One region of the Arthrobacter sp. TE12232 genome, then DNA from elsewhere that is predicted to be linked to it. Evidence: predicted binding sites of a transcription regulator. Region 1 holds the regulator's gene; each other region holds the start of a gene.
The links. The regulator HrcA, encoded in region 1, represses chaperone genes, less so after heat shock. The targets are predictions, from matches to a motif close to TTNGCACTCGNNNNNNNCGAGTGCNAA.
Positions count from the first base shown of each region.

Region 2: a site for HrcA is predicted at 5,616-5,642, ahead of ACVWZ7_RS16605 (FmdB family zinc ribbon protein). Genes of this name have one in related genera too.
Region 3: a site for HrcA is predicted at 1,857-1,883, ahead of groES (co-chaperone GroES). Genes of this name have one in related genera too.
Region 4: a site for HrcA is predicted at 2,940-2,966, ahead of groL (chaperonin GroEL). Genes of this name have one in related genera too.

Region 1 covers NZ_JBSSFK010000001.1:4,667,437-4,674,569, reverse strand. The annotation lists gene dnaJ (molecular chaperone DnaJ) at 1-914, opposite strand, end outside; gene hrcA (heat-inducible transcriptional repressor HrcA) at 993-2,006, opposite strand; gene ACVWZ7_RS20885 (DUF3097 domain-containing protein) at 2,337-3,185, shown strand; gene ACVWZ7_RS20880 (DUF4870 domain-containing protein) at 3,330-3,749, shown strand; gene hemW (radical SAM family heme chaperone HemW) at 3,906-5,144, opposite strand; gene lepA (translation elongation factor 4) at 5,190-7,043, opposite strand.
Region 2 covers NZ_JBSSFK010000001.1:3,701,727-3,708,859, forward strand. The annotation lists gene ACVWZ7_RS16595 (AAA family ATPase) at 1-3,908, shown strand, start outside; gene ACVWZ7_RS16600 (RcpC/CpaB family pilus assembly protein) at 4,133-4,762, opposite strand; gene ACVWZ7_RS16605 (FmdB family zinc ribbon protein) at 5,263-5,520, opposite strand; gene ACVWZ7_RS16610 (5-formyltetrahydrofolate cyclo-ligase) at 5,669-6,307, opposite strand; gene galU (UTP--glucose-1-phosphate uridylyltransferase GalU) at 6,414-7,133, shown strand, end outside.
Region 3 covers NZ_JBSSFK010000001.1:3,676,714-3,683,846, forward strand. The annotation lists gene ACVWZ7_RS16510 (THUMP-like domain-containing protein) at 1-729, opposite strand, end outside; gene ACVWZ7_RS16515 (hypothetical protein) at 952-1,308, shown strand; gene groES (co-chaperone GroES) at 2,039-2,335, shown strand; gene groL (chaperonin GroEL) at 2,416-4,026, shown strand; gene ACVWZ7_RS16530 (acyltransferase family protein) at 4,319-6,373, shown strand; gene ACVWZ7_RS16535 (DUF389 domain-containing protein) at 6,472-7,133, opposite strand, start outside.
Region 4 covers NZ_JBSSFK010000001.1:1,643,143-1,650,275, forward strand. The annotation lists gene ACVWZ7_RS07190 (RNase H family protein) at 1-829, opposite strand, end outside; gene groL (chaperonin GroEL) at 1,120-2,757, opposite strand; gene ACVWZ7_RS07200 (ABC transporter substrate-binding protein) at 3,053-4,375, opposite strand; gene ACVWZ7_RS07205 (cold-shock protein) at 4,375-4,578, opposite strand; gene ACVWZ7_RS07210 (LytR C-terminal domain-containing protein) at 4,738-5,373, opposite strand; gene ACVWZ7_RS07215 (DUF3263 domain-containing protein) at 5,468-5,761, opposite strand; gene ACVWZ7_RS07220 (uracil-DNA glycosylase) at 5,925-6,707, shown strand; gene ACVWZ7_RS07225 (siderophore-interacting protein) at 6,760-7,133, shown strand, end outside.

The sequences.
Region 1 (7,133 bases):
ATGACCTCGCCCGACTGGGTGCCGGCCTTGACGTCGATCTCCTGCTCGCCGTCGAAGGTCTCCAGGGTGATTTCGGTGCCGAGCGCGGCAGCCGTCATGGGGATGTTGAGGCTGGCGTGGAGGTCGTCGCCGTCGCGGACGTAGGTAGGGTCATTGTTGACCCGGATCTCCACGTACAGGTCACCGGCCGGGCCGCCGGCGGGGCCCGCCTCGCCCTGCCCGGACAGCTGGATACGGGTGCCGGTGGCAACGCCGGCCGGGACCTTGACGGTCAGGGAACGGCGGCTGCGGATCCGGCCCTGGCCGCTGCACTCGTTGCAGGGGTCCTTGATGACGGTGCCGAAGCCCTCGCAGGAGCCGCAGGGAGCCGACGTCATGACCTGGCCGAGGATGGACCGCACGGCACGCTGGACCTGGCCGCTGCCGCCACAGATGTCGCAGCGGACCGGGTGGCTGCCCTCGCGGCAGCAGGAGCCCTCGCAGGTGGGGCAGATGACGGCCGTGTCCACTTCGAGCTTCTTGTTGACGCCGAACACAGCGTCGCGGAGGTCGATCCGTACGCTGATCAGCGCGTCCTGGCCGCGGCGGATCCGGGACGCCGGGCCGCCCTGGCCGCCGCCGGCGCCGAAGAAGGTCTCGAAGATGTCCTGGAAGGCGAAGCCCTGGCCGGAGTAGCTGCCGCCGCCGAAGCCGTTGTCGGTGCCGTTCTCATTGCCGGTGGTGTCATAGACCCGGCGCTTCTGCGGATCGGAAAGGACCTCGTAGGCGTGGGTGACCGCCTTGAACCGGTCCGAGGCGTCCTCCCCCGGGTTCACGTCAGGGTGAAGGGTCCGGGCCAGTTTCCGGTAGGCCTTCTTGATTTCCTCCCCCGTTGCGTCGCGGGAGACTCCAAGAACGTCATAGTGGCTGCTCAAAGTGTGTATCTCTTCCTTGTTGTTCTGCCTGTGGGGCACTGCCTGTCGGGCAAAAAGTAGCGTTCGGTCCCGGGCCGGTCAGGGCCCAAGGATCCTCGAAAGGTAGCGGGCCACCGCGCGGACGGCGGCCATGGTGGTGGGATAGTCCATCCGGGTGGGCCCGAGGACTCCGACCTTGGCCGTGGCGTCCGGCCCGTAGGCGGTGGCCACCACCGAGGCCTCGGCGAGGCCGTCGTAGGGGTTCTCCCGTCCGATGCTGACCGTGACACCGCGCGGGTCTTCGGCCATTTCGCTGAGCAGGCGCAACATGACCACCTGCTCCTCGAGGGCCTCCAGCACGGGGCCGATGCTGAGCGGGAAGTCCACGTTGGAGCGGGCCAGGTTGGCGGTGCCGGCCATGACCATGCGCTCCTCGCGGCTGCTCGTGGCCAGGGCCTCGAGGCCGCGGGCCAGGGCCTGGGCTGCGCCGCGGCGCGCCGGCGGGCCGCTCGCCACGACGGCGGGCAGCAGTTGCGGCATCAGGCTCAGCGGGGTTCCGGAGAGGCTGGCCAGGAAACGGGTGCGCAACTCCGCCAGTGCGTCGTCGGCAATCTCCTGGCCGACGTCGATCACGCGCTGCTCCACCTTTCCGGTGTCCGCGATCAGGACCGCCAGGACCTTCCGGGGCGCCAGCAGCACGAATTCGATGTGCCGCACCCGGGCGCGGCTGAGCAGCGGGTACTGCACGACGGCGACCTGGTTGGTCAGCTGGGACAGGAGCCGCACGGTGCGGTCGAGGACGTCGTCGAGGTCTTCTGATCCTTCCAGCAGCGCCTGGATGGCCCGGCGCTCGGCCGGAGACAACGGCTTGACGGCCGAGATCTGGTCGACGAAGAGCCGGTAGCCCTTGTCCGTCGGAATCCGGCCGGCACTCGTGTGCGGTGCCGTGATGAGGCCTTCGTCTTCCAGTGCGGCCATGTCATTGCGGATCGTGGCACTGGAGACACCAAGATGGTGCCGTTCAACCAGCGCCTTGGACCCGACTGGCTCGCGGGAATGGACGTAGTCCTCCACGATGGCGCGCAGCACTTCAAGTTTGCGTGGTTCGCTCACGCTCCACCTCCAATCGACGGTCCCGCAGCCGGTGCCGCCCCAGGACCGTTCGGTTCGCGTCCCCGCGTCGTGCGGGGGCGGTCCGTGACCGGACAGGGGTTAGCACTCGACATGCCTAAGTGCTAACCAGTCTAATATGAGTCGCCGCGTTGTTAGCATTGGATTCGCTCCGGGCGTTGCCTGCGGGATCACGGGGATCCGTCACGACGGCGCGGGAACCGCGGCAGCCGCTACCGTCGCCGCGCCCCTGTGGTCCGGTTCGGGCCCCTTCGGGCCCCGGAGAGTTCCACCGACCGCCGTACATTCCGAGTGCAAAGTAAGCGTGTAGAGATGTCGTACCAGAACTGGGGGCCCCAGGACCTGTCCGCCCCCGCCAAGACGCAGTTGCCGGAAGTCCCGGTGGAACGCGGGATGGTCCTCGAGGAGGTCCAGTCCGGCTGGGTGGGCGCCGTGACCCGGGTGGAGAAGTCCGGCGGCATGCACGTGGTGGCGCTGGAGGACCGGCGGGGCAAGTCCCGGTCCTTCCGCCTCGGCTTTGGCTTCCTTTTGGAGGGGCAGCCGATCCGGCTGATGCCTCCGGCGCCGAAGGCGGCGCCGGCCGCCGGTCCCGGCCGCACGGCGTCGGGCTCGGTCCGGGTGGCGGGACAGCGCGCACAGGTGGCCAAGGCCAGCCGGATCTGGGTGGAAGGCAAGCACGACGCCGAGCTCGTGGAGAAGGTCTGGGGCGATGACCTCCGGGTGGAGGGAATCGTCGTCGAGCCGCTGCACGGCATTGACGACCTCGCGGCCGCGGTGGCGGAGTTCCGCCCGGGTCCGGGGCGCCGGCTGGGCGTGCTGGTTGACCACCTGGTGCCCGATTCCAAGGAGTCGCGGATCGCCGACGCCGTCATGGCTTCGCCGGGTGCCGCGGGCAACGTCCTGATTGTGGGCCACCCCTACGTGGACGTGTGGCAGGCCATCCGGCCCGCGGTCCTGGGGATTGAGCGGTGGCCGGTGATCCCCCGCGGCGTGGACTGGAAAACCGGCATCCTGACGGCGTTCGGGTGGCCCCACTCCACCAAGGAGGACATCGGCCTCGGCTGGCAGAAGCTCCTCGGCGCGGTCCGCAGCTACGCCGACCTGGAGGCGTCCCTGCTGGGCCGCGTCGAAGAGGTCATTGACTTCCTGACCGTGCCGTAGCGCGCCGCGGCGGCCGCTCCGTGATCTCCATTTACGCGCCCAAGCAAGTATTCTTGAAACGGCGGCCGCGCTCCCAGCGCGGTCCCGGCTATTCCAGGCACAACCCAGGCAGCAACGCATCACCGCAATCCGAAGGGCTTCACCGTGGCAGATAACGCACGCGAACACACGGGCAACCAGGCCGGCCATGGCCAGCCCCCGTACCATGGCGTTCCGGCAAATGCGCTGCCGCTGACGGCCGGCGAGGACCGGCAGTGGGCCACGCTGGCGCACTTCGGCGGCATCCTGGGCTGCGTGCCGTCGCTGCTGATCTACTTGATCTTCAAGGACCGTGGCCCGTTCACGGCCCAGGAGTCCAAGGAAGCCCTCAACTTCACCCTGCCGCCGACCATCGCGGCCGTGCTCGCCAATCTGCTGGTCTTCATTCCCGTGGTGGGCAACCTCTTTGCCGTGCTCGCCACGGTGATCTGGATCGCCGTGACCTGTTTCTCGGTGGCGGCGGGTATCCATGTCAACCGCGGCCAGCCGCACCGCTACGAGTTCAACCTGCGCTGGATCAAATAGACCGGGATCAAGCAACCCGGCGTTAAGCCGGCCCGGCCCCAAACCTCCGGTCCCGAACAGAATGAGCCGGCCGCTGCCCCCAAAGGGGCAGCGGCCGGCTCTTTGTGTATCCACGGCCCGGGCGCGGCCGGGCTCCCCGGCCAGAGGGGCAGCGCCTTAGTCCGGCAGGATCCTGCGGACCACGGCGTCGGCCAGGAGCCGGCCCTTTAGCGTGAGGACCAGCCGCCCCTTGAAGGCGGCGGCGGGGTCCACCAAGCCGTCGGCGATCAGCCCGGCGACCGCGTGCCTGCCGGTGTCCCCCAGGCCGCCGAGGCTCGGGATGTCCAGCCCGGAGTTCAAGCGGGCCTCGAGCATGACCCGCTCCACGTTGCGGGTCTCGGTGTCCAGCGTTTCCCGCCCGGCGGCCGGCGACGCGCCGGTGCCGAGACGGTTGGCGTAGGCGGTGGGGTGTTTGACGTTCCACCAGCGGACGCCCCCGACGTGCGAGTGCGCCCCGGGGCCGATGCCCCACCAGTCGTCCCCCCGCCAGTAGGCGAGGTTGTGCCGGCAGGCCTGTTCGGGGGTGCGGGACCAGTTGCTGACCTCGTACCAGGCGAGCCCGGCCGCGGAAATCAGTTCGTCGGCGAGTTCGTATTTGGCGGCGTGGTCGTCGTCGTCGATTTCCGGCACCTCGCCGCGGCGGATCTGCGCCGCAAGTTTGGTGCCGTCTTCCACAATCAGTGCGTAGGCGCTGATGTGGTCGGGACCGTAGGACAGGGCGGTCTCGAGCGAGTAGCGCCAGTCAGCCAAGGATTCCCCCGGCGTTCCGTAGATCAGGTCAAGGCTGACCGCGAGCCCCGCCTGCCGTGCCCACTGCACCACCTCGGGCACCCGGCTGGGCGTGTGGGTGCGGTCCAGGACCTTCAGGACGTGCGGCACGGCCGACTGCATGCCGAAGGAGACGCGGGTGAACCCGGCGTCGGCCAGCAGCTGCAGGGATTCCGGGGTGACGGAATCCGGATTGGCTTCCGTGGTCACTTCGGCGCCGGGCTGCAGGCCCCAGGCCCCGATCGCAGCCGTGAGAATGCGCGCCAGGTCCTCCGCCGGCAGGAGCGTGGGCGTGCCGCCGCCGAAGAAGACGGTGCTGAGCGGGCGTTGGGGCACGCCGGAATTGTTCAGGACGCGGGCGGCGAAGTCCACCTCGGCGATCGCGGTGGCGGCGTAGGCGTCTTGGGAGGCCCCGCCGCCGAGCTCGGTCGCGGTGTAGGTGTTGAAGTCGCAGTACCCGCAGCGCACCGCGCAGAACGGGATGTGCACGTAGAGCCCGAAGGCGCGCTGAGCAGCGCCGTCGGCCGCCTGGGCGGGCAGGAGCCCGTCCGACGGCGCCGGGTCGCCGAGGGGAAGGACGCTAGGCACAGGCCCGGCCTGCCGGCACGGCAGCAACAGTCATGGCAAGCACCGCTACTTCTTGGCCTTGTCCTTGGACTCGTCCGTGGTGAGGGCGGCGATGAAGGCTTCCTGCGGGACCTCGACACGGCCCACCATCTTCATGCGCTTCTTGCCTTCCTTCTGCTTCTCCAGCAGTTTGCGCTTTCGGGTGATGTCACCGCCGTAGCACTTGGCAAGCACATCCTTGCGGATGGCGCGGATGCTTTCGCGGGCGATGATCCGTGAGCCGATGGCGGCCTGGATGGGCACCTCGAACTGCTGCCGCGGGATGAGTTCGCGCAGCTTGCCGGTCATCATCACGCCGTACGCGTATGCCTTGTCACGGTGCGTGATCGCGGAGAACGCGTCCACCTGCTCGCCCTGGAGCATGATGTCCACCTTGACGAGGTCTGCGACCTGGTCGCCGTCGGCCTTCCAGTCCAGCGAGCCGTAGCCGCGGGTCTTGGACTTGAGGATGTCGAAGAAATCGAAGACGATTTCGGCCAGCGGCAGGCGGTAACGGATTTCCACCCGGTCCTCGGAAAGGTAGTCCATGCCGCCCATGACGCCGCGCCTGCTCTGGCACAGCTCCATGATGGCGCCGACGAACTCGTTCGGTGCCAGGATCGTTGCAGCCACCATCGGTTCGCGGACTTCAGCGACCTTGCCGGTGGGGTACTCGCTGGGATTGGTGACGTGGACGACTTTCTTGTCCTCCAGCGTCACCTCGTACTCCACGTTCGGGGCGGTGGAGATCAGGTCCAGGTTGTACTCGCGCTCGAGCCGCTCGCGGGTGATTTCCAGGTGCAGCAGGCCCAGGAAGCCGACGCGGAATCCGAAGCCCAGCGCGGCGGACGTTTCAGGCTCGTACACGAGCGCGGCGTCGTTGAGCATCAGCTTCTCCAGCGCGTCACGGAGCACCGGATAGTCCGTGCCGTCCAGCGGATACAGGCCGGAGAAGACCATCGGTTTGGCATCGGCGTAGCCGGGCAGGGATTCGCTGGCCGGCTTGGCGAGGTTGGTGACGGTGTCGCCCACCTTGGACTGGCGGACGTCCTTCACGCCGGTGATGAGGTAACCCACTTCGCCGACGCCGAGGCCCTTGGACGGTGTGGGCTCCGGGGAGCTGACGCCGATTTCCAGGAGTTCGTGGGTGGCGCGGGTGGACATCATCTGGATGCGTTCGCGCGGGTGCAGCATGCCGTCGACCACGCGGACGTAGGTGACGACGCCGCGGTAGGTGTCGTAGACCGAGTCGAAGATCATGGCCCGTGCCGGGGCGTTCGGATCGCCGACCGGGGCGGGAAGGTCGCGAATGATTTTGTCCAGCAGGACTTCCACGCCGGCGCCGGTCTTGCCGGAGACGCGAAGGACGTCGTCGGGGTCGCCGCCGATCAGGTTGGCGAGTTCGGCCGCGTACTTCTCCGGCTGGGCCGCCGGGAGATCGATCTTGTTCAGGACCGGAATGATCGTGAGGTTGTTTTCCATCGCCAGGTAGAGGTTGGCGAGGGTCTGCGCCTCGATGCCCTGGGCCGCGTCCACGAGCAGCACCGCGCCTTCGCAGGCCGCGAGTGAGCGCGAGACCTCATAGGTGAAGTCCACGTGGCCGGGAGTGTCGATCATGTTCAGCGCGTAGCTGACGCCGTCGAGCTCCCAGGGCATGCGGACTGCCTGGGACTTGATGGTGATGCCGCGTTCGCGCTCAATGTCCATGCGGTCCAGGTACTGGGCCTTCATGTCACGGGACTGGACAACGCCGGTGTACTGGAGCATCCGGTCGGCCAGTGTGGACTTGCCGTGGTCAATGTGCGCAATGATGCAGAAGTTCCGGATGATGGCCGGATCTGTTGCGGCGGGCACCGGGGCGGTGCGGGCCATGGGAGACACGCAGGGTCCTTACTGTTGGCATTTCTGGTGGCTTGTCCACGGGTCGGCGCGGATGCTGGTTCCCCATCCTGCGACGTGGCGCATTTGTCG
Region 2 (7,133 bases), 970 kb from region 1:
ACGAACTGCAACTCACCGAACAGGCGCAGATCAACCCCGCACTGGTCCGGCACCTCAAGTCAGTCCACGGGATCGTCTTTGACGTCAGCGCGGTCACGCGGATGGCCTACAGCACGGCGCGTTATGACCCCCAGCCGGTCCTGGACCGCCTGGGCACGCTGATCCAGCCGATTGCCGGTGCCGAGATAGAGCACAACCTCCTCGTCTCCACGTTTGCCGACCTCTCCGGCAACCTGGATGACCCGTGGATCAACCCGAACAACCCCCTCGTCACCGCCCTGGCCCGGTCCGGTTCCGGCGAATTGGTCGAGGTGCCCGTGCTTGAACCTGGGCGTTTCCCCAGCACGGATAAGCGGGACCCCGCCGATGAGCTTCTGCTGCTCGACGCCGACACGGACCAGCAGTACGTCGTCGACGCCGTTCGGGCGGGCGACTCGCTGGTGGTCAGCAGCCCGCCGGGCACCGGCCAGACCCAGACCGCCATCAACACCATCGGCGCCCTCGTCGACGAGGGCAAAACCGTCCTGGTAGTGGGCGACAGGCGCGCCAGCCTCGCCGAAATCTCCGCCCAGCTGGAGAGCCTTGGCCTGGATTCCGTACTGCTGCAGCTCGCCGGCAATGCCAGCCCGCTGCAGCTCAAGGGCCAACTGGTCCGGGCGATCGTCCGCAACGAGAAGTCGCTCCAACCGCAGCTAAGCAACCTGCACGCCACGCTGACGGGGCACCGGCACGCCCTGATGGACCATGTTGCCTCGCTGCACAACGTCCGGGAACGCTGGGGCTGTTCCCCGTACGAGGCCATGCAGTCGCTGGCCGAACTGACCTCCATCCAGCCGGCGCCAGCCACGACGGTCCGGCTCAAGCGCAGCGTGCTGGATAACATCCGGGACCGCGAGGAGCTCGCCGGCAGGCTCCGCCGCGCTGCCGAACTCGGCGGTTTCAGCCGTGCGTCGACCACCAGCCCCTGGCACGGAGCACGGCTCCTGACCCGCAAGGAGACGCAGGAAGCGCAGGCGGTTGCACGGTCCGTCGCGGAGAAGCTGCCGCTGCTGCGCGGGCGAATGGACGAGGTGGCAGAACACGCCGAGATTCGCCTCGGCGGGACTTTCACCGAATGGGGCGAACAGATCGAACTGCTCGTGGCCGTCCGCGAAAGCCTGGACAAGTTCACTCCCGACATCTTTGACCGGCCCGTCCATGACCTCATCTCGGCCACGGCGCCCTCCGCCTGGCGCCGGGAACGGGGGATCGAGATGCCCTCCATGCAGCGGTCCCGCCTGCGCCGGGTGGCCAAGGAATATGTCCGTCCCGGCGTGCACATCGCGGACCTGCACAGCTCTCTGGTCCTCGTGCAGGAGCAGCGCGCCGCGTGGGCCGGGTATGCCACGACGCAGCGGCACCCTGCCGTGCCGTCCGGGCTGGCCGAAATCTCCGGCCTCTACCGGGAGCTTGAGTCAGAACTGGCCGAACTGGGCCAGGCAGTCAAGCACACCGCCGCAGGCGGCGATCTGGACCGCGTGCCCTATGCCGATCTCCTAACCCGCGTTCAGCGACTCGTCGCCGACACCGCGACACTCGAAACCCTCCCGGAGCGTACGCTGTTGGTCGAGAGCATGCGCGAGCACGGGTTGGGCGAGCTGCTCGCCGACCTGGCCGAGCGTGAGGTCCCCGAGGGATCTGTGACCGCAGAACTCGAGCTGGCCTGGTGGCAGTCGGCCCTGGAAGCCATGATTAGCGGCGATGACTACCTCGCCATGTCCGACGGCGACGCCCTGCGCCAGCTGGAAGCGGAGTACCGGCTCGCTGACAACGCCCATATCGCCAGCGGCGCTGCCCGGCTCCGGTGGAACCTGTCCGAGCGCTGGCGCACGGCCATCGAGGCATACCCGCGCCAGGCCGAGCTGCTGCGCAGTCTGCTGAAGGACGGCAGGGTTACCCTTGCGGCACTCAGCGGCCAGGCGCAGGAGCTGCTGCCCACACTCGTTCCTGTATGGTCCGTCAGCCCGTACCTCATGACGGGCCTCCTGCCGATCGAGCAGACCTTTGATGCCGTAGTGATCCTGGACGCCGAGACAACATCGCTGCAGGCCGTCCTCCCGGCTATCGCCCGGGCCCGGCAGGTCATAGCTTTCGGCGATGACCAGATCGCCAGCCCACGAACCTTCACCGTGGGGGTCGAACGGCTCGCCGCAGGGGAGAGCTCCTACCAGAGCGTCGAGAGTGCTTACCGTGCGCTGACTGCCGTACTGCCCGTGTGGAACCTGAGGACCGTGTACCGCGCGGTCGATGAAGACCTGGTGCGCCAGCTCAGCAAGGGATATTACGGCGGGGAACTCACACGGCTCCCGGAAGGGCAATCCGCCACAGGCCTCGACCGTGCCCTCAGCGTGGAATACCTTCCCGATGGCACAGGGCTGCCCAGCGCCGACCACGACGGCGTTGAATCGGTGGTTGCCGAGGTGAACCGTGCGGTGGAGTTAGTCTTCGAGCACGCCCGGCTCCGTCCCCGGACCTCGCTGGCTGTGGTGACCGGCAGCCTCCGTCACGCCGCCCGGATCGGCGAAGCCATCCGGGCCCAACTGCCCAACTACCCGATGCTCGGCAGTTTCTTCACAGCAGGGGAGGAATCCTTCCGCGTCGTGGATCTCGAACGGGCCCAGGGGCTAGTCCGCGACCACGTCATTTTCTCCCCGGGCTATGGGCGCACGCCGCACGGGCGCACGCTCCACAGCCTTGGCCCGCTCTCCGCCGACGGCGGACGCGCTAAATTCGCCTTGGCGATGACGCGTGCGCGGCGATCCCTGCACGTGCTCAGTTGCTTCCGCCCCGAGGACCTCGACGTCAGCCGCCTGAGCCATGGTGCCGTGGATTTCTACGAACTACTGGACCGCGAGATCGCGGGGAATACGGATCTGGGCAGCCCCGCATCCCGGGCGGCCGCCAGCGAGCAGGCGCTCGGCGCTGATCCGCTCGTGGCAGACCTGGGCGACCGGCTCCGGGCCCGCGGTGCGCGCGTGTGGCACCAGTACGACGGCGTCCTCAACATGGTGGCCGCCGCCGATCCGATGACCACGATCGGCCAGGAGGATGCGGAGATTCCCCGTCCAGTGGCGATTGAGTCCGATGGCACCGGCCACTACCGGCGAATGAGCGTCCGCGAACGGAGCCGGCTCCGGCCGCAACTGCTTGAGCGGCTTGGCTGGCGTTATATGCCGCTGTGGACCATCGAGGTCTTCACTGATCCTTCGGCCTGCGCCGACCGGATTGGCGGCTACCTCGGGTTGGAGAAGCCTGCCGTGTCCAGTCGGCTCCGGGCATCCCACGGGTTCTTCGACGACGACATTGAAAACCTGGCGATCAACGACGCCCGGGGCCAGGAAAGCCACGTCTTCTCAGGGCACGCACCGGCGGGAGATGATTTTCATGGGCGCGAGACCGCGTCCACTCAGTCTGCAGCGCGGCCGGGGGATGCGCACGAGTCAGGTGCTACGCCCCTGCTGAGGCCAGAGGCTGGGACCATAAACGGTGCAGCCACGACCGGCAACAATGGTATGACAGGCAGTACAGGCAGTAAGGAGTCCGGCGCCATGAGTGCAGACGGCGACATCCAGAACAGCAGCGGCGCTACCGCGGCTGAAGCGAACGGCGACTCCGGGTCGGCGGCCCGGGAACCGGCGGCGGGGGAGTCGGCAGCGGGGGAGTCGGCAGCGGGGCAGCCCGCCGGAGAAGCGCGGGAGCAGGCGACGCCAAAGGAGAAGTCCCGGCGCGCGGCGGCGCCAGCAACGGCTGCCGGGGCAGTGCTGCCGAACAAGGCGGCCGAAGACGACCCGCGGCGCTGGGGCGACCAGCCCGAGAACTACGACCACGATGCGTGGCTCCAGGAGCAGAAGCCTCCGCACTGGGGTTGAGATGTAAGGCCGGTGCCGAGTAGCCGGCGGCGCCGGCGACCGCAATCGGTCTCAGGGACTACCGGCCGGCGGTCGGGGACTTAGCCGGGCGCTCGGTTAGGGACTTAGCCGGGTGCTCGCCCTGAAGCCTGCGGTAATCCGATGCAAGGACTACCGCGCCGGCGGTCAGGCTCTTAGCCGGGCGCTCGCCATGGCGAGAGTGTGCACGCCAGTCACCCAGCCACTCACCCCGGCGCTGCCGCCACAAGCACGAAGAACAGCTTGCCTTGGGTTGATGCGCCGGCCAATCGCCGCGCCTGATCGGCCGCGGCTGCCACGACGATGAGCCCGTCCGCGTCAGCGTCCGCTGCGGGCAACCACTGGCCCGTCTTGCCGCCCTGCACGGAGGTCCACAGTACAGGGACGGCTTCGGCCAGGATTTGGCCTTCAGCGGCTTGTTCGAAGCCGCTGCCGACGGTGAGCACCACGTTGACGAGTTGTCCGGGGGAGAGCAGCCGGATAGACGCAGGATCCGCCATCCTGAGCGGTACGGCTGCGGAACCGGGCGGGCTTCCGGCCAGCAGGCCAGGGCCAAGGATCTGGGCGTCGGTGAGGAGCTGGCCTTGGCGCAGCGGTGCGGCCAACTGCTTGCCCTCGAACGCGTTTTCGCCGCCCGGGCTGCCGGCCGGCACTAGGCCGGGCGGGATGCTGATCATGCGGACGTCGCCTGGTTCCAGGGTTTTTCCGGCGGGAAGATCCGCTACGGCTGCGAACGCAGTGGCGGTGTCGGCGGGCGCAGGAGTTAGCTGCTGAACAGTCAGGCCAGCGGCGATGCACAACATGAGCGCCGCCAGTAGCCGGCGGTTCCGGCTCAACCAGTTGCCCAGGCGGCGTCGCGGCGGCCTGCCGCGCGGCAACCGCTGCCGGGGCGGTCTCCCGGGCCGGGTGTAATTCCGGATGGAGCTGCCGGCAGAAGGAAACGTGGGCGGAAGGAGGCCAGCGGAGCGGATCCCGGAGCGTGCCCAGCTGGCGGGCATCGCTCCGTTCCCGGGCCGGGGCGGCAGCGAAGAGGCCTTGAAAGACGGCCAGGAAGCCGGGTTGAGTGAGGGTGCCATGGCCGCCACGCTACGGACTCTGGCATGCTCGCGGGAGTCGCGGAACTGCTTATGTGGACAACGGGAGGCAGGAAGGACTGTGTAGGCTGCGGCATGCCGGCATTAGTGCGCGATTGCACGGCACAGGGACTGCGGCCACGGTGCTGCCTTGGCAGCGGTGTCTTTCGCGAACAACGCTCCGGGGCGGCGGCCGGAGGCTAGGCGGACGGTTCCGTCCGGAGACGGTGCACCAGGGCTGCACGGATGGCAGCCTTGGGACCCTAGCTGGCGGCGGCCGGGGCAGGCGCCGTTGCGGGTGCGGGAGCCGCAGCGGGGGCCGGGGCAACTGTGCTGCCCTTGGTGTCGCGCGAATCGGTCCGGTAGAAGCCGGATCCCTTGAATACAACGCCGACGCTGTTGAACTTCTTGCGCAGCGTGCCCTGGCACTCGGGGCAGGACGTCAGGGAGTTGTCGCTGAACGACTGCACGATCTCGAAGGCGTGGCTGCAGTCCTTGCAGGCATATGCATACGTGGGCACTGGAAATCCTCCTCTGGGACAAACGAGCAGGTCCCGTGCTGTCGAGTCGGGACCGGTCGATATATCTATCGATATACCTGTCGGCGGGTTCCGTCTTAGCAGTCGCAGGGCCTGAGTGCTAATTCTATCACCCCCGCAGGACCCCCGATCAGCGGAGCCGGATGATCCCGCCCGGTGTCAGCGCCGCGTCGACCTTCCGGTCGAAGGACTCGGCGGGAATACTGCCCGCGGGCAGTACCTCAGTGTCGTAGACGACGGCGACAGTCGGCAGCGGTACGGCGTCGGACGCCCTGCCGGCCGCGGACGAGCCGGACGCGGAGGACAGGGCGGCCAATGTGGCAAGGAACTTGTCGTAGTAGCCGCCGCCTTGTCCGATGCGGTTGCCCGAGAAATCCACTGCAGTGGCCGGCAGGAAGATTGCGGTGGCGTCCAGCGTCACCGCGGTGCTGTGGCGCTCGCCAACAGGCTCCTGGATGGGGGCGAACCGGCTGCGGACAAACCCGGATTCCGGAGTCCAGTACACCCAGCTGAGTTCGAGTTCGGGTTCGCAGACGGGAAGGAGCACCCGGTGCCCGGCATCGACCAAGGCTGACAGCAGCGGCAGCGTGGGCGGTTCGGCGCCCACGCCCAGATACGCGGCGAAGGTAGCCCGGCGGCCGCCGGTCAGATCGGATGCCCACTCGAGTCCGTGGCGGGTGATGCCTGCCGCTGCGGCATCGAGCGCGTCCAACGGGAGCGCCGCACGCCTTGCCCTGTGGCTGGAGCGTATTTCGTCTTTTGACGCCATGACTGGTCCGTCCTCTGCATCGTGCAGCCTGCTCCGCAACGTCAGGGGGCCCGCGGGGCAGGCCGAATAATTACGCAATGATTGGTCCCTCCGTTAGATTAGTCGAGTGAATACACCCAATGCTTCCGTCCGCAAGGCCGTCATCCCCGCCGCGGGCCTTGGTACCAGGTTTCTTCCGGCCACGAAGGCCATGCCCAAGGAAATGCTGCCTGTCGTTGACAAGCCGGCCATCCAGTACGTGGTCGAGGAGGCCGTGAATGTCGGCCTGAACGACATCCTGATGATCACGGGCCGCAACAAGCGGGCGTTGGAGGACCACTTCGACCGCGTTCCCACGCTCGAAGCCACCCTCCAAGCCAAGGGTGACACGGCAAAGCTCGAGTCCATCCAGGCCGCCAGCAACCTCGGCGACATCCACTACGTCCGCCAGGGCGACCCCATGGGCCTCGGCCACGCGGTCCTCCGGGCCAAGCAGCACGTCGGCCAGGAACCGTTCGCCGTGCTCCTGGGCGATGACCTGATCGACGCCCGCGATGAGCTCCTCAGCACCATGATCGAAGTACAGGCCAAGACCGGCGGGTCGGTGGTCGCGCTGATCGAGGTGGACCCGTCCCAGATCAGCGCCTATGGCTGCGCCGACGTCGAGGCGATCGCCGGTGAGGAGTACGTCCGCGTCAAGCAGCTCGTGGAGAAGCCCGACGTCGAGGACGCCCCGTCAAACCTCGCGGTCATTGGCCGCTATGTCCTGCACCCGGCCGTCTTTGAAGTGCTCGAGCGCACCGCGCCGGGCCGCGGCGGCGAAATCCAGCTGACGGATGCACTGCAG
Region 3 (7,133 bases), 990 kb from region 1:
GGCGTTGAACCACAGCGCCACCTCGGTTACGTCCCCGCCGACGGAGACCCACTGGGCTTCGCAGTCCGCCGGCACGGAATCATGCGGCATGCCCGGCCCCATCTTGACGCCGACGGCGCGCCCGGAGCCGGCCAGCGACTCGACGAAGGACAGCGGCGGGGAAAAGTCCTCCGGATCCCAGATCCGCTTGGTTCCCGAAGTGGACGTGGTGCGCCGGGCAGGGTCCAGCCAGACGCCGTCGACCCCCTCAAGGGAAACCGCGGTGGCATCGGAGTGGACCACGGTGGCGTTGCGGAAGGGGATCAGGTTCATCGTGGCGCAGGCGGCCGTGGTCTCGTCCATTTCCACCGCGGTGACCACGAGATCCATGGACGCCAGGGCCATGGCATCGGCTCCCAGCCCGCAGCCGAGGTCCGCGACATGGCTGATTCCGGCCTCGACGAACCGCTGCGCGTGCCGGGCCGCCACCGTGAGCCGGGTGGCCTGCTCCAGGCCGGCCTTGGTGAAGACCATCTGCCGGGCGAACTCACCGAATTTGGCCTCGGCCTTGGTCCGCAGCCGGGACTGGGTGAGCACCGCCGAGACCAGCTCGGGGGAGTGGCCGGCCTTGCGCAGCGCCGCGGTGAGGCGGAAGGCCTCGTCCTCGCGGTACGGGCCCAGCGACGCCAGCAGCTCCCAGCCCTCGGGCGTGAGGATCGGTGCAATGTGTTCCTGCGGTGCGTCAGTCATGCCTTCCAGCGTAGTTCAGCGCCGCGGGCACGCTGCGACCGGACCACGGGGACTAGGCTTGACGACATGGAAGACAGCGGTACAGGCGGCAGCACGTCAGAGGAAACATCCGGGCAGAGCACGGGCGGTCAGAATACGGACGGGCAGGACGACGCTGGGCAGGACGTGGACGGGCAGGACGACGGCGTGCAGGACGACGGCGGGCGGGACGACGGCGGGCGGGTGCGCCATAGCCATCAGCAGGGACTGGCCCGCTACGCACGGCCGGCGATCATCGCCGGAGCGGTGATCGCCGTCGTGTGCATCGCGTTGCTGGTGATCATCTTCTTCCTCGATTCCTTCAACGCGACGGTCTATTCCGTCGGCGGCAAGAACGTACAGGACGCCACGGACGAGGCCCGGGCCATCCGCGACACCTATGCCACGGCCAGGCTCGGTGGCATCATCTTCCTCATCGCCGGCATCCTGCTGGCCGGCGGCGGAGCCCTGGTGATGTACCGGCATCGGAACGACGAAGGCAGTGACCGCGACGACGAAGAAGGCGAAGACGTGGACTTCGAGGACCTCGCCGGCGAGTAGGCGCACGCGCCAGGCCCCATGGACCCAGCAGGCCCGGATGGACATGCCCCTCGCTTGGCGCGGGCAGGGAGCATGATGCCGAAGTGTCCGCTGGCTGCAGCAAAGAATGGGCATCTCCCACTGAGCAGCCTTCATCCGTTGGACATGTCCTCTCGGGCAGCCCGCATGCACTGGACATGCCCTGAGTGCCCGCTACCCGTTGGACATGCCCCTCGCTTGGCGCGGGCAGGGAGCATGATGCCGAAGTGTCCAATGAACGGTGCAGAGAATGGGCATCTCCCACTGAGCAGCCTTCATCCGGTGGACATGCCCCCCTTGGGCAGCCAGCATGCGCTGGACATGTCCCTTGCTTGGTGCAGACAGAGAGCATGATGCCGAAGTGTCCGGTGGCGGAAGCAAAGAATGGGCATGTCCTCCTGGGTAGCCGCTACCTGTTGGACATGTCCCTCGCTTGGCGCGGGCAGGGAGCATGATGCCGAAGTGTCCGCTGGCTGCAGCAAAGAATGAGCATGTCCCGCGCGGGGGAGCTGTTCACCCGAGATGAATTTCTGGCACTCGCCTTGACCGAGTGCTAACCATTTACATAGAGTCGTCATTAGCACTCTCCCTAGGAGGGTGCTAACACCTGAAGCTTCACAGCCAGGCTGCTGCCGGCACCGCGACGACGGTCTGTACGCCATGGCATCACCGCTTCATAGTCCACGAATTTGCTGACGAATAGGAGAGGTCCTTGTCGGTCTCTATTAAGCCTCTTGAGGATCGTATTGTTGTCCGCCCGCTCGAAGCCGAGCAGACCACGGCTTCAGGCCTGGTTATCCCGGACTCCGCACAGGAGAAGCCGCAGGAAGGCGAAGTTGTTGCAGTAGGCCCCGGCCGCTTTGACGACAACGGCAACCGCGTTCCCGTTGACGTTGCCGTCGGCGACGTCGTTATCTACTCCAAGTACGGCGGAACCGAAGTCAAGACCGGCGGCACGGAGTACCTCGTACTCTCCGCCCGCGACGTTCTGGCGATCGTCGTAAAGTAACTCTCTTGGTCCCCCGCGCAGCCGATCCTTCGCCATGAACGGATCAGTTGCGCGGGGTTCTGTCTTGAAAGGACAAAACCATGGCAAAGCAGCTTGCGTTTAACGACGCTGCCCGCCGGTCGCTTGAAGCCGGCATCGATAAGCTCGCCAACACCGTCAAGGTCACGCTGGGCCCGCGCGGCCGCAATGTCGTGCTGGACAAGAAGTGGGGCGCTCCCACGATCACTAACGATGGTGTGACCATCGCCCGTGAAATCGAGCTGGACGACCCCTACGAAAACCTTGGCGCGCAGCTTGCCAAGGAGGTCGCCACCAAGACCAACGATGTTGCCGGCGACGGCACCACCACCGCCACCGTGCTGGCCCAGGCCCTGGTCAAGGAAGGCCTGCGCAATGTTGCGGCAGGCGCCGCCCCGGGCGAGATCAAGCGTGGCATCGAGGTTTCGGTCGAGGCCGTCGCTGCCCGCCTGTTGGAAAACGCCCGTCCGGTCGAAGGCACGCAGGTTGCCAACGTTGCCGCCATCTCCGCCCAGAGCGACGAGGTCGGCGAGCTCCTGGCCGAGGCGTTTGGCAAGGTCGGCAAGGATGGTGTGATCACCATCGAGGAATCTTCCACCACACAGACAGAACTGGTCCTCACCGAGGGCATGCAGTTCGACAAGGGCTACCTGTCCCCGTACTTTGTCACGGACGCGGAACGCCAGGAAGCTGTCCTCGAGGACGCCCTGATCCTGATCAACCAGGGCAAGATCTCCTCGGTGCAGGAATTCCTGCCGCTGCTGGAAAAGGCGCTGCAGAGCTCCAAGCCGCTCTTCATCATTGCCGAAGACGTCGAGGGCGAGGCCCTGTCCACGCTCATCGTCAACCGCATCCGCGGCACCCTGAACGTCGTCGCCGTCAAGGCCCCGGGCTTCGGCGACCGCCGCAAGGCCATGCTGCAGGACATCGCGACTCTCACGGGTGCACAGGTTGTCTCCCCGGAGCTGGGCCTGAGCCTGGATTCCGTTGGCCTTGAGGTGCTCGGCACCGCCCGCCGCATCACGGTCACCAAGGACAACACCACGATCGTCGACGGCGCCGGTTCGGCCGAGGACGTCGCCGCGCGTGTTGCCCAGCTGCGCGCCGAGCTGACCCGCACGGATTCCGACTGGGACAAGGAAAAGCTGCAGGAACGCCTGGCCAAGCTGGCCGGCGGCATCGGCGTGATCAAGGTTGGCGCTGCCACCGAGGTTGAGCTGAAGGAAAAGAAGCACCGCATCGAGGACGCAGTGTCCTCGACCCGCGCCGCCCTTGAAGAAGGCATCGTCGCCGGTGGCGGGTCCGCCCTCATCCACGCGCTGAAGGCCCTCGACGAGGACGCAGCCGTCCAGGCTCTCGAAGGTGACGCGGCTGCCGCCGTCGGCATCGTCCGCCGGGCCCTGACCCAGCCGCTGCGCTGGATCGCCCAGAACGCCGGCTTCGACGGCTATGTGGTTGTTGCCAAGGTGGCAGAATCCGCCGTCAACCAGGGCTTCAACGCCAAGTCCGGCGAGTACGAAGACCTGATCGCCGCCGGCGTGATCGACCCCGTCAAGGTGACCCGTGCGGCCCTGCGCAACGCGGCTTCCATCGCTGCGCTGGTCCTCACCACGGAAACCCTCGTGGTGGAGAAGCCGGCCGACGAAGACGAGCACGCAGGCCACCAGCACTAATTTCGGCCCGCACAGGGGACGGCCCGGCAACTTGCCGGGCCGTCCCTTTTTTGTGCCCGGGTCCTGCTTTTGCGCCCGGGGACTGCCGGCGAAAATGCTCCCGAAGTGCGCCAAGTCCAGGCGCGACTCAGCCGCGACTCAGCCGGGACGTGCTGCCTCCATGCTGACAATTCACTGGAAACTCACACCTTGGCATGACTGAATAGAGTTCTATGCCCGCCGCGACGATTGGCCATGAACATTACGGTTGGATAACATAGACGTTTTGGTTACCGGTTTGAGGGGTTTTTCTATGACACAGCAAAGAACCCTACCCGCACCTGCCCGATCCGACGGCGCGCCCCAGGCCGGCCGAAAGTCCACCTTCAGGCCCGAAATTCAGGGGCTCCGGTCCTTGGCCGTGCTGATGGTCATGAGCTACCACATCTGGTTGGGGCGGGTCTCCGGCGGTGTGGACGTGTTCTTGCTGATCTCGGCGTTCCTCATGACGCTGCAGTTCGTCGGCCGTTACGAGCAGGGCCGACCCATGGCCCTGCTCAAGCATTGGCTGCACCTCTTCCGGCGCCTCGTCCCGGCTGCCGTCACCGTCATCGTGGCCGTCATTGCCGCAAGCATCCTGTTCCTTCCCCGGACCCGCTGGCTGGAAGTGATCTCGCAGGGCTGGGCCTCCCTGTCCTATGTCGAGAACTGGCTCCTGCAGTCCCAGGCCACGGACTACTACGCCTCGGACCACAGCCAGGCCAGCCCCTTCCAGCACTTCTGGTCCCTCTCGATCCAGGGGCAGATTTTCATCCTGTGGCCGCTCATCTTCGCGGGAGCCGCACTCGTCGCCAGGCGCTTCCGGCTCCGCTACCGCGTGCTGCTGTGCTACATCTTCGCCTTGATTTTCCTCGGTTCGCTGATCTACTCCATCCTCTTCACCAAGGCGGAGCAGACGGAAGCGTACTTCGATACCGGCGCGCGGCTATGGGAGTTTGCGCTGGGCACCCTTGTGGCTCTGGCCCTTCCCTCCCTGCGGCTTCCCCGGAGCTGGCGCTTGGCGCTCGGCTGGCTGGGCATTGTGGCCATGCTCAGCTGCGGCCTCCTGCTTAATGTCCAGGCCTCCTTCCCCGGGTTCGTGGCACTCTGGCCCACCTTGGCCGCGGCCTGTGTGATCGTCGCTGGCCAGACCGGCAGCAAGCTTGGCGTTGACCGGTTCCTCAGCTCGGGGCCTCTGGTCCGGCTGGGAGACATGTCCTACGCGTTGTACTTGTGGCACTGGCCGGTCCTGGTCATCTCGCTGACCGCGACGGACAAGGACCGCGCGGGGCCGATCACGGGCAGCATCATCGTGGCCGTTTCGATGGTGCTCGCCTACCTCACCACCCGCTTCGTTGAGAAGCCCTGGCGGGGGTGGAAGTGGCCGGAGCTCAAACGCCGCCGCGCCCTCATCGCCATCGCCGCGGCCGCGGCCATCGCCGCCGTGCCGCTGGCGGCCTGGCAACTCCAGATCAACTACGCCCTTGCCGCGGCGTCAAGCCAGGCCTGGGTCAATAATCCGGGTGCACGTTCGCTGGACCCGGCCTACGTCGGCGGGGCCGACAAATCCGCTCCCCTCCTTCCCACCCTCGCCACGGCGGCTGATGAATGGCCCCGCTACGCAGGCGGCTGCACGTCGGACGAGAAGGCCCTCACCAACATTTGCACCAACGGCAAACAGAACGCCGCCAAGACCGTGGTGATCATCGGCAACTCGCACGCCCACGTCTGGGCGACCCCCATTCTCACTCTGGCCGACAAGTACGGGTGGAAGGTCGAAGCCATCACCAAGGGTTACTGCCCTGTGACGGTCGGCCCGGCCCCGGGGCTCTCGGAAGGCTGCCTGGACTTCAACAAGGACACCCTCAAGAAGGTGCTGGCCATGAAGCCGGACCTTGTGGTGACAACCAGCACCCGGACCGACCCGGATCCGACGTCCACGGAGTTCATGGACCCGGGGTGGGTTCCGCCGATCAAGTCCATCAACGACGCCGGCATCCCCGTCGTGGCGTTGCGCGACACCCCGCGCATGCACGAGGCCGTCCCGGCCTGCCTGGAGAAGAACCCCAACAACTACGCAGCCTGCGGATCGAAGACGGCGGAGAACTATCAGCCCGCGTCGCCCGATGCCTCCGTGGCCGCGCAGCTGCCGGCCACCAAGTTTCTGGACTTCAGCCAGTACTTCTGCCAGGACGAGGTCTGCCCGGCCGTCATCGGCAACGTGATGGTCTACAAGGATGACAACCACGTCACCAGGACCTACATGGAGAGCCTCACGCCCTACTTTGAGGCTCAGTTCCTGGCGGCTACCGGGTGGGCCGCCGAGTGAGGAACCTGCTGCCGTTGCCTAACTGACTGGCTGACCCCGGCCCGGCCGCCAGCCAGTCTGGCGGTCAGTCCGTCAGCACCGGGCCGTCAGCCAGTCCGTCAGCGGCGGGTGCCCGCAGACTTGCGCCGCAGCGTAGCCTCCGGCGGCCGCCGTTTGGCCACCACCCGGTAGAAAAGCAACACCCCGACGCCGGACACCACAATCCCCACCAGGTTCAGGAACAGCTGAAGGGCGGAACCGGCCGCCTTCTGATACTCGCCCAGGACCAGTGCCACGGCCACAAACCCCGCCGCCGGCACCGTGGTGACGGAGATAAACACGCCAATCAGCGCCGCCGAGCGCCGGCTGATCACCGACAGCATGCCGGCCGTTCCAGCCAGCACCGCGACAATCAGCGAGTATGGCCCCGGATGGTAGATGAATTCAACCGCAGAACCGTGGTCCAGCGCGTCCTTGGGAAACAGTCCGAGCGGCACGGACAGCCACGCGGTCAGTGCCGCGGCCAGCATCGCGACCGGAAAGCCGACGCCGAGGGCCAGCGCCGCGTCGCGTCCGAGCCGTCGCTCGCGCCGGACCAGAGCCACAGCCAGCGCAGCCAGCGGGCCGAACTCAGGGCCCACGGCCATGGCGCCGACAATCGCGATTGTGGAGTCCGTGACGATGCCGATGGCCGCCAGCTGGGTGGCCAGGACCAGGAATGCCAGAAAACTCCACGTGAGGCGCGAATCTTCGCCGCTCTGGCGCGACACCTCTTCCCAGA
Region 4 (7,133 bases), 3.0 Mb from region 1:
TGCGTCCGGAGCTGCCGATTTCGGTGAAGTCGGGGTGGAGCAGGACTGCTGTGCGGCCCATGTCCGCCCGGGTTTCCGGTTGGAGCAGTTCCCGCTCGAGCGACTCGACCACTGCTTCGGGGCTGGTCTCCGCCAAGGCTGCGGCCGGTTCTTCTTCGAGTTCGCTGAAGAGGTCCGGCTCGTCGAAGGCGCCTGGTGGGCCGAAGAGTTGCTGTTGGCCGGAGGGAGCCGCGGACTGGGTCGGTCGCATGGCCTGCTGCGGGGCCGCCGCCCTGGACGGGGCCGCCGTTGCCTGCGCTGCCTGAGGGGCCGCCTGCGGCGTCGTGGAGACCGCGTGGGCTGCTGGTGGCGTCCCGACTGCCGCTGTCCCGAATCCGGGACCCTGCCGGACGGCCACGCCTTGCTGGTACGCCGTGGCAGCTGCCCGGGCGCGGTCGTCTGCCGCTTCGTTGAGCTCGTGACCTGCGTGGCCCCGCACCCATTCGAAGGTGTACTTGCGGCCGACGAGGGCCTGGTCGATGTCCTTGAGGAGGTCGACGTTCAGCACCGGCTTGCCGTCCGCCTTGCGCCAGCCCTTGCGTTTCCAGCCGGGCATCCACTTGGTCACGGCGTTGATGACGTACTGGCTGTCGCAGAGGATGAGCAGGTCTTCGCCGGGCACGTGAGCCGTGGCCCGGAACAGGTCCAGCACCGCCATCAACTCGCCCTGGTTGTTGGTGCCGTGGGGCCATCCGCCGGCGCGCCAGCAGTCGTCATTCACGTACCAGGCCCAGCCGGCCGGGCCGGGATTTCCTAAGGCCGAACCGTCGGCCGCTGCTGTAATCGTCACTGATCTATCCTGCCAGACCCCGCCGACGTCCACCGACGCCCCCTCACGTCGGCAACAAACCACCCGGCGCCCCTCACATCCTTCCCCCACCACGCAACGCTCCCTCACCGCCGTTCTCAGCAGAGCAGTCGCGTGATCACCGTGATACCTGAGGCGGCGTCGGCTGGATCAGTGCGTTAAGTGAGGGAGGGTGTCCGGGCGGGGATGTGCTTAACCGACGACGGCGGCCCCACCCGAAGGTGGGACCGCCGTCGTTGAACAATTAGTTCAGGTGGCTGGAAGCCGGGTGGTTAGAAACCGCCCATGCCGCCCATGCCGCCCATGTCGTCGCCGCCGCCCATAGCCGGGGAGTTCTTCTCCGGCTTGTCGGCCACAACGGCCTCGGTGGTGAGGAACAGACCGGCGATGGAAGCCGCGTTCTGCAGGGCAGAGCGGGTTACCTTGACCGGGTCGTTGATGCCGGCGGCCAGCAGGTCGACGTACTCGCCGGTGGCTGCGTTGAGGCCGTGGCCTGCGGGCAGGCCGCGGACCTTGTCCACCACGACGCCGGGCTCGAGGCCGGCATTGAAGGCGATCTGCTTCAGCGGGGCGTCGATGGCAACGCGGACGATGTTCGCACCGGTTGCTTCGTCACCGGAGAGCTGCAGGTTCGCGAATGCCTTGGCACCGGCCTGGATCAGGGCAACGCCACCGCCGGCGACGATGCCCTCTTCAACAGCAGCCTTGGCGTTGCGGACAGCGTCCTCAATGCGGTGCTTGCGTTCCTTGAGCTCGACTTCGGTTGCGGCACCGGCCTTGATGACTGCAACGCCGCCGGCCAACTTGGCCAGGCGCTCCTGCAGCTTCTCGCGGTCGTAGTCGGAATCCGAGTTCTCGATCTCGGCGCGGATCTGGGACACGCGGCCGGCGATCTGGTCGGCGTCGCCTGCACCCTCAACGATGGTGGTCTCGTCCTTGGTGACAACAACCTTGCGGGCCTTGCCGAGGAGTTCGAGTCCGGCGGTCTCAAGCTTGAGGCCGACTTCCTCGGAGATGACCTGGCCACCGGTGAGGATGGCGATGTCGGCCAGCTGCGCCTTGCGGCGGTCGCCGAAGCCCGGAGCCTTGACGGCAACGGACTTGAAGGTGCCGCGGATCTTGTTGACGATCAGGGTGGCCAGGGCCTCGCCCTCGATGTCTTCGGCAATGATCAGCAGCGGCTTGTTGGACTGCATGACCTTTTCGAGGACAGCAACCAGTTCCTTGACGTTGGAGATCTTGGAGTTGACGATCAGGATGTAGGGATCCTCAAGGACCGTTTCCTGGCGCTCGGCGTCTGTGACGAAGTAAGCGGAGATGTAGCCCTTGTCGAAGCGCATGCCTTCGGTGAGCTCCAGCTCGAGGCCGAACGTGTTCGACTCCTCGACCGTGATGACGCCTTCCTTGCCGACCTTGTCGAGGGCTTCGGCGATCAGGGCGCCGATCTCGTTGTCGCCAGCAGAGATGGACGCGGTGGCGGCGATCTCTTCCTTGGTCTCGATTTCCTTGGCGGAGGCCAGGAGCTCGCGAGTGACGGCTTCGACGGCCTTCTCGATGCCGCGCTTGAGGGACAGCGGGTCAGCGCCGGCCGCGACGTTGCGCAGGCCTTCCTTGACCAGGGCCTGGGCCAGCACGGTGGCCGTGGTGGTGCCGTCGCCAGCGACGTCATCCGTCTTCTTGGCAACTTCCTTGACCAGCTCGGCGCCGATCTTCTCGTAAGGATCGTCCAGCTCGATCTCCTTGGCGATGGAAACACCATCGTTGGTGATCGTGGGGGCGCCCCACTTCTTTTCGAGGACGACGTTGCGTCCCCGCGGGCCGAGGGTGACCTTGACGGCGTCGGCGAGGATGTTCAGGCCCCGCTCAAGACCGCGGCGTGCCTCTTCATCAAATGCAATGATCTTGGCCATAACGGCAGTAGTCCTTTCGGGACAGTCGTTAAGAATGAACCTTCGCTGCGGTGCCCGCGACGGACGATCCCAACCCGGCGGCCTCTGTATGCCGCTGGGTCCGGGATCTCACCCCAGCAAGGTGTTTCTTTAGCTCCTGGACCGGCCGCCTCACTTCGCGGCCGGGCGGACCGGGCGTCGTGTTAGCAGTCAGTGCGCTGGAGTGCTAACTCAATAATTAGCACTCCCCCGGGGAGAGTGCAAGCAGTGGCCGGCCCGAACCGCCCGCCACGCGGGCCCAATACGCTATGAGCGATCAGCCGCCGTTGCTGCTGGCGGTCTCCGTGCCGCTCATCTTGGCCATGTTGTCCTCGCCGTAGGTGTAGACCACGTAGTTCGCCTGAGTGATGTCCCCGTGGGAATCGAAGCTGATCCGTCCGGACTGGCCGTCGTAGTCCGGACGCTGGCCTGCATGCAGCGCGTCTTCACAGTCCTTGTAGCTCGTGCACACCTTGCTAGCGGCCGGGCTGGCGGTCTGGCCGTCTGCTGCCGCGGCGCCGCCGGAGATGGGGACGAGGGACGCCGCGATGGAGGTTCCGGCGTCGTCCTCTGCCGCGGCGGCAGCGACGGCGGCCAGGATGACGGCGTCGTACGTCTCGGCGGCGAACGTCATGTCCTTCAGCCCGGGATCTACCGCCACGAGGTCCGCCTGGAAGGCGGCGGAGGGGAACACACCGGGCAGGATCCCGCGTGCGCCGTCGAGAGCGCGTGCGCCCAGCCCGGAGCCGTACTGGTTGACTGCTCCGTCGCTGAGGACGAGTTTCTTCCCAGCAAGGCCGGCGTTGTTCAGTTCGGCGATGGCGCCCTGGGCGCCATCGCGCGCGACCAGGACCACGGCGTCGGGATTCGCGGCTTTCGCGGCGGCAACAGCTTGTTGCGCCTGGCCCGGTTTGAACTCCGCGTCCGCCACGGTGTCCATGCCGGACTGCTTGGCCGCACTGTCGACGGCGGCGGCGACATCCTTGCCGTAGTCACCTTCCTCGTGCAGGACGGCCAGGGTATTCGCGCCGCCGTCTTTGGCCAGCTTGGCCAGGACGGAGGCCTGGGCGACGTCGGCCGCCGCGGTGCGGAAGTAGTAGCCGCCGCTCTTGTAGTTGCTGAGCCCGCTGGCAGAGTTGGCCGGCGAAATGAGCGCTACCTTGGCGTTGGACAGCACGTCGATGGCGGCCGGGGCACGGCTGGAATCAGTGGGACCGATCACGACGTCGGCCTTGGCGGCCACGAGCGCTTTGGCCTGGGCGGCGGTGTCCGTGCTGATGGTTTCCGGCAGCAGCTCCACGGGTTTGCCTTTGTGGCCGCCGGCGGCGTTGATGTCCTTGACGGCAAGCTGTGCGGCCGCGAGCTGGGGGGCGTTGAGGAAGTTCTGCCGCCCGGTGTTGTCCAGGATTAGGCCGATGCGCAGGGTACCGTCGCCACTGGCGTCGGCGCTGGCCACGCGGGCGCTGCCCGCAGGCCCCAGGCAGCCTGTCAGTGCCAGGGCCGTTACCGTTCCCGCTGCCAGGGCGCGGCCCAACGGGAAAGCTCCTGTGCGACGCCGGGCGGTGTCCCGCGGGGTGTCCGTGAGGGCGGGAAGTGCCACTAGGCGGGCCGAACGCTTTCAGCCTGCGGGCCCTTTTCGCCCTCGCCGATTTCCAGCTCCACCCGCTGGCCCTCATCCAGGGCGCGGTAGCCTTCCCCGATGATCGCGGACCAGTGCACGAAGACGTCGTTCTCGGACCCGTCGACAGTGATAAAGCCGTAGCCCTTTTCGGCGTTGAACCATTTGACGGTTCCCAGTGCCATGGTGTCCACACTTTCAACTAGCTTGCGTGCGGCCCACGTCGATGTGCGCCGCGGACTGCGAAGAGAAATCCGCAGCCACTGTATCCACAGCGTCCCGCAGTAATGCCGGTGACGGGCAGACCCGCCGGTGAATAGTTATTGAGGCGTAACCGGAATGGGTTACTGGAAGCCGGGGCCGATCACCACGACGAGAGGCATGTTGAACTCGGCGGACTCCACCAGGGTGTCGATGCCCAGGAGCGTTCCCAGAGCCTCGGCGTTGCCCTTCTGGTCCACGCTGCTGTAGAAAATCACCGACGTCTGCTGGGGAACGCCGGGCCAGTTGCCCGTCTGGCCCAGGACCCAGCCGGCGGAACTGACGGTGCCGCCGACCCTGCTGGCGAGGCCGGCGGTGGTGGTCCCGTTATAGATCGTCACCGGCTGCGTCTTGTCCACGCCGGCGGCAGTGTCCCCCGGTGTTGCAGAGGGCGAGGCTTCCGGCGCCGTCGTGGCAGCTTCGGGGCTGGCCGGGGCCGTGCTGGTCGCCTCGGGACTGGGGCTCGCCGGGCTCGTAGCAGACGGGCTGCTGCTGGCGGACGCGCTGCTGCCGGCGGAGACGGCCGATGCCTGGCCCGCAGAAAAGCCGAGCTTGGGCAGGATCAGGAAGGCCACCAGGCCGATGGCCAGCGCTATGCAGCCCGCCGCCAGGATGGGAACCAGGCTCCGGCGGCGCGATTCGGCGACGGTCCGGTGGACACCCTGCCGGGTAGAGGTCTCGGGGACCCGATCAAATTCATCCCGAGCGTATTTGGTCATGGTTAAACGACGTCCTTGCTGATTTCATACGGGGTGCCCGAGGCCGGAAGCGGGCGCAACAGGACCTGCGAATCCGGCTGCGCGTGGCGCTACTTTACGAATCTGTTCCCAGACGACGGGCAGTGCGGGCACGTTGGCGTGATGTACGTAGTCTACGCAATCTCTTGACCAGCATGGGATCGTGGGCCAGCGCCTCCTCGGTATCGATGAGGGCGTTGAGGATCTGGTAGTAGTGCGTGGCGGAAAGGTCGAAGAGCTCGCGGATGGCCTGTTCCTTGGCCCCGGCGTACTTCCACCACTGCCGCTCCAAAGCAAGCATCTGCTGGTCACGGGCACTCAGCGGCGATTCGTCCGCCACCGCCCCCAGGCTGTCCCCCGACTCGGAAATTCCGTCAAAATCCCCCGCGAGCACGTGCTCTTGCGCTGTTTCGGCCACGACACACTCCCTTGGCTGGATCCGGTAAAAAGTCAGTCCCATGCTACGGCCGAACGACAGGGTTGTCATTTGGGCGCGGTCCAGGAACGGGCGGCGCGCGCGGACGTGCGGGAGAATGGGACCTGTGTTTGATTCCGATGCCCTGTTCGAGCTGGAGCCCGCAGCCGCCGACAACCTCAGCTTCGCGGAGCTGGCACGCCAGCCGCTGAGCGAGCTGGTTGCCCAGGACTGGGCCGAGGCGCTGGCGCCGGTGGAGCCACAGCTGCGGGACGTCCTGCACTACCTCGCCAGCGACGCGGCCGCGGGTCATGAGGTCCTCCCGTCGCCGTCCAACCTCCTGCGCGCTTTCCGGCAGCCGCTGTCCGGCGTGCGGGTCCTGATCGTGGGACAGGACCCGTATCCGACGCCGGGGCACGCCGTCGGGCTGTCCTTCGCCGTCGATGGTGGCACCCGGCCGATCCCCCGCAGCCTCGCGAACATCTACAAGGAACTTGAGGCCGATCTCGGCTTCCCGCCCCGCGTCCACGGGGACCTTAGCCGCTGGGCGGAGCAGGGCGTGCTGCTCCTCAACCGGGTCCTCAGCGTCCGCGCCGGCGCGGCCGGTTCGCACCGGAGCAAGGGCTGGGAAGCCGTCACGGCGGCGGCCATCCGGGCTGTCGCGCATCGCGTGTCCGCGGACGGCGCTGGCACGGCTCCCCTCGTCGTGATCCTGTGGGGAAAGGATGCCGAGTCCGTCAGACCACTGCTGGGGTCCGCCGCCGTGATCGCCAGCGCCCACCCCAGCCCGCTCTCGGCATCCCGGGGCTTCTTCGGTTCCAGGCCGTTCAGCCGGACCAACACGCTGCTGCAGGAACAGGGCAACGGGACCGTCGACTGGGAACTGCCGCCGCTGCCGTAACAGGCCTCCCCGCCGGGGTTCCCGGCCGGGGTTCTTGGTTAGGCTTAGCTGCATGACCTCCGTCCCCGCCGCCACCACAGCCAACAAGAACTCGCGCCCCCAGACTGACCTGACAGTCCTGCGCCGGGAACAGCTCTCCCCGCACATGGTCCGGATCATCGCTGGCGGCCCGGGCTTCGCCGGGTATGTCAACAACGACTATGTGGACCGGTACGTCAAGATCGTGTTTCCGCAGCCGGGCATCGACTACCCGGACCCCCTGGACTTGTGGGCCATCCGGGAATCCATGCCGCGCAGCCAGTGGCCGTTCACCCGGACCTACACGGTCCGTTGGGTGGACGCGGCGGCCCAGGAACTCGCCATCGACTTTGTCATCCACGGCGACGAGGGCCTCGCGGGCCCCTGGGCAGCAGCGGCCAAGCCCGG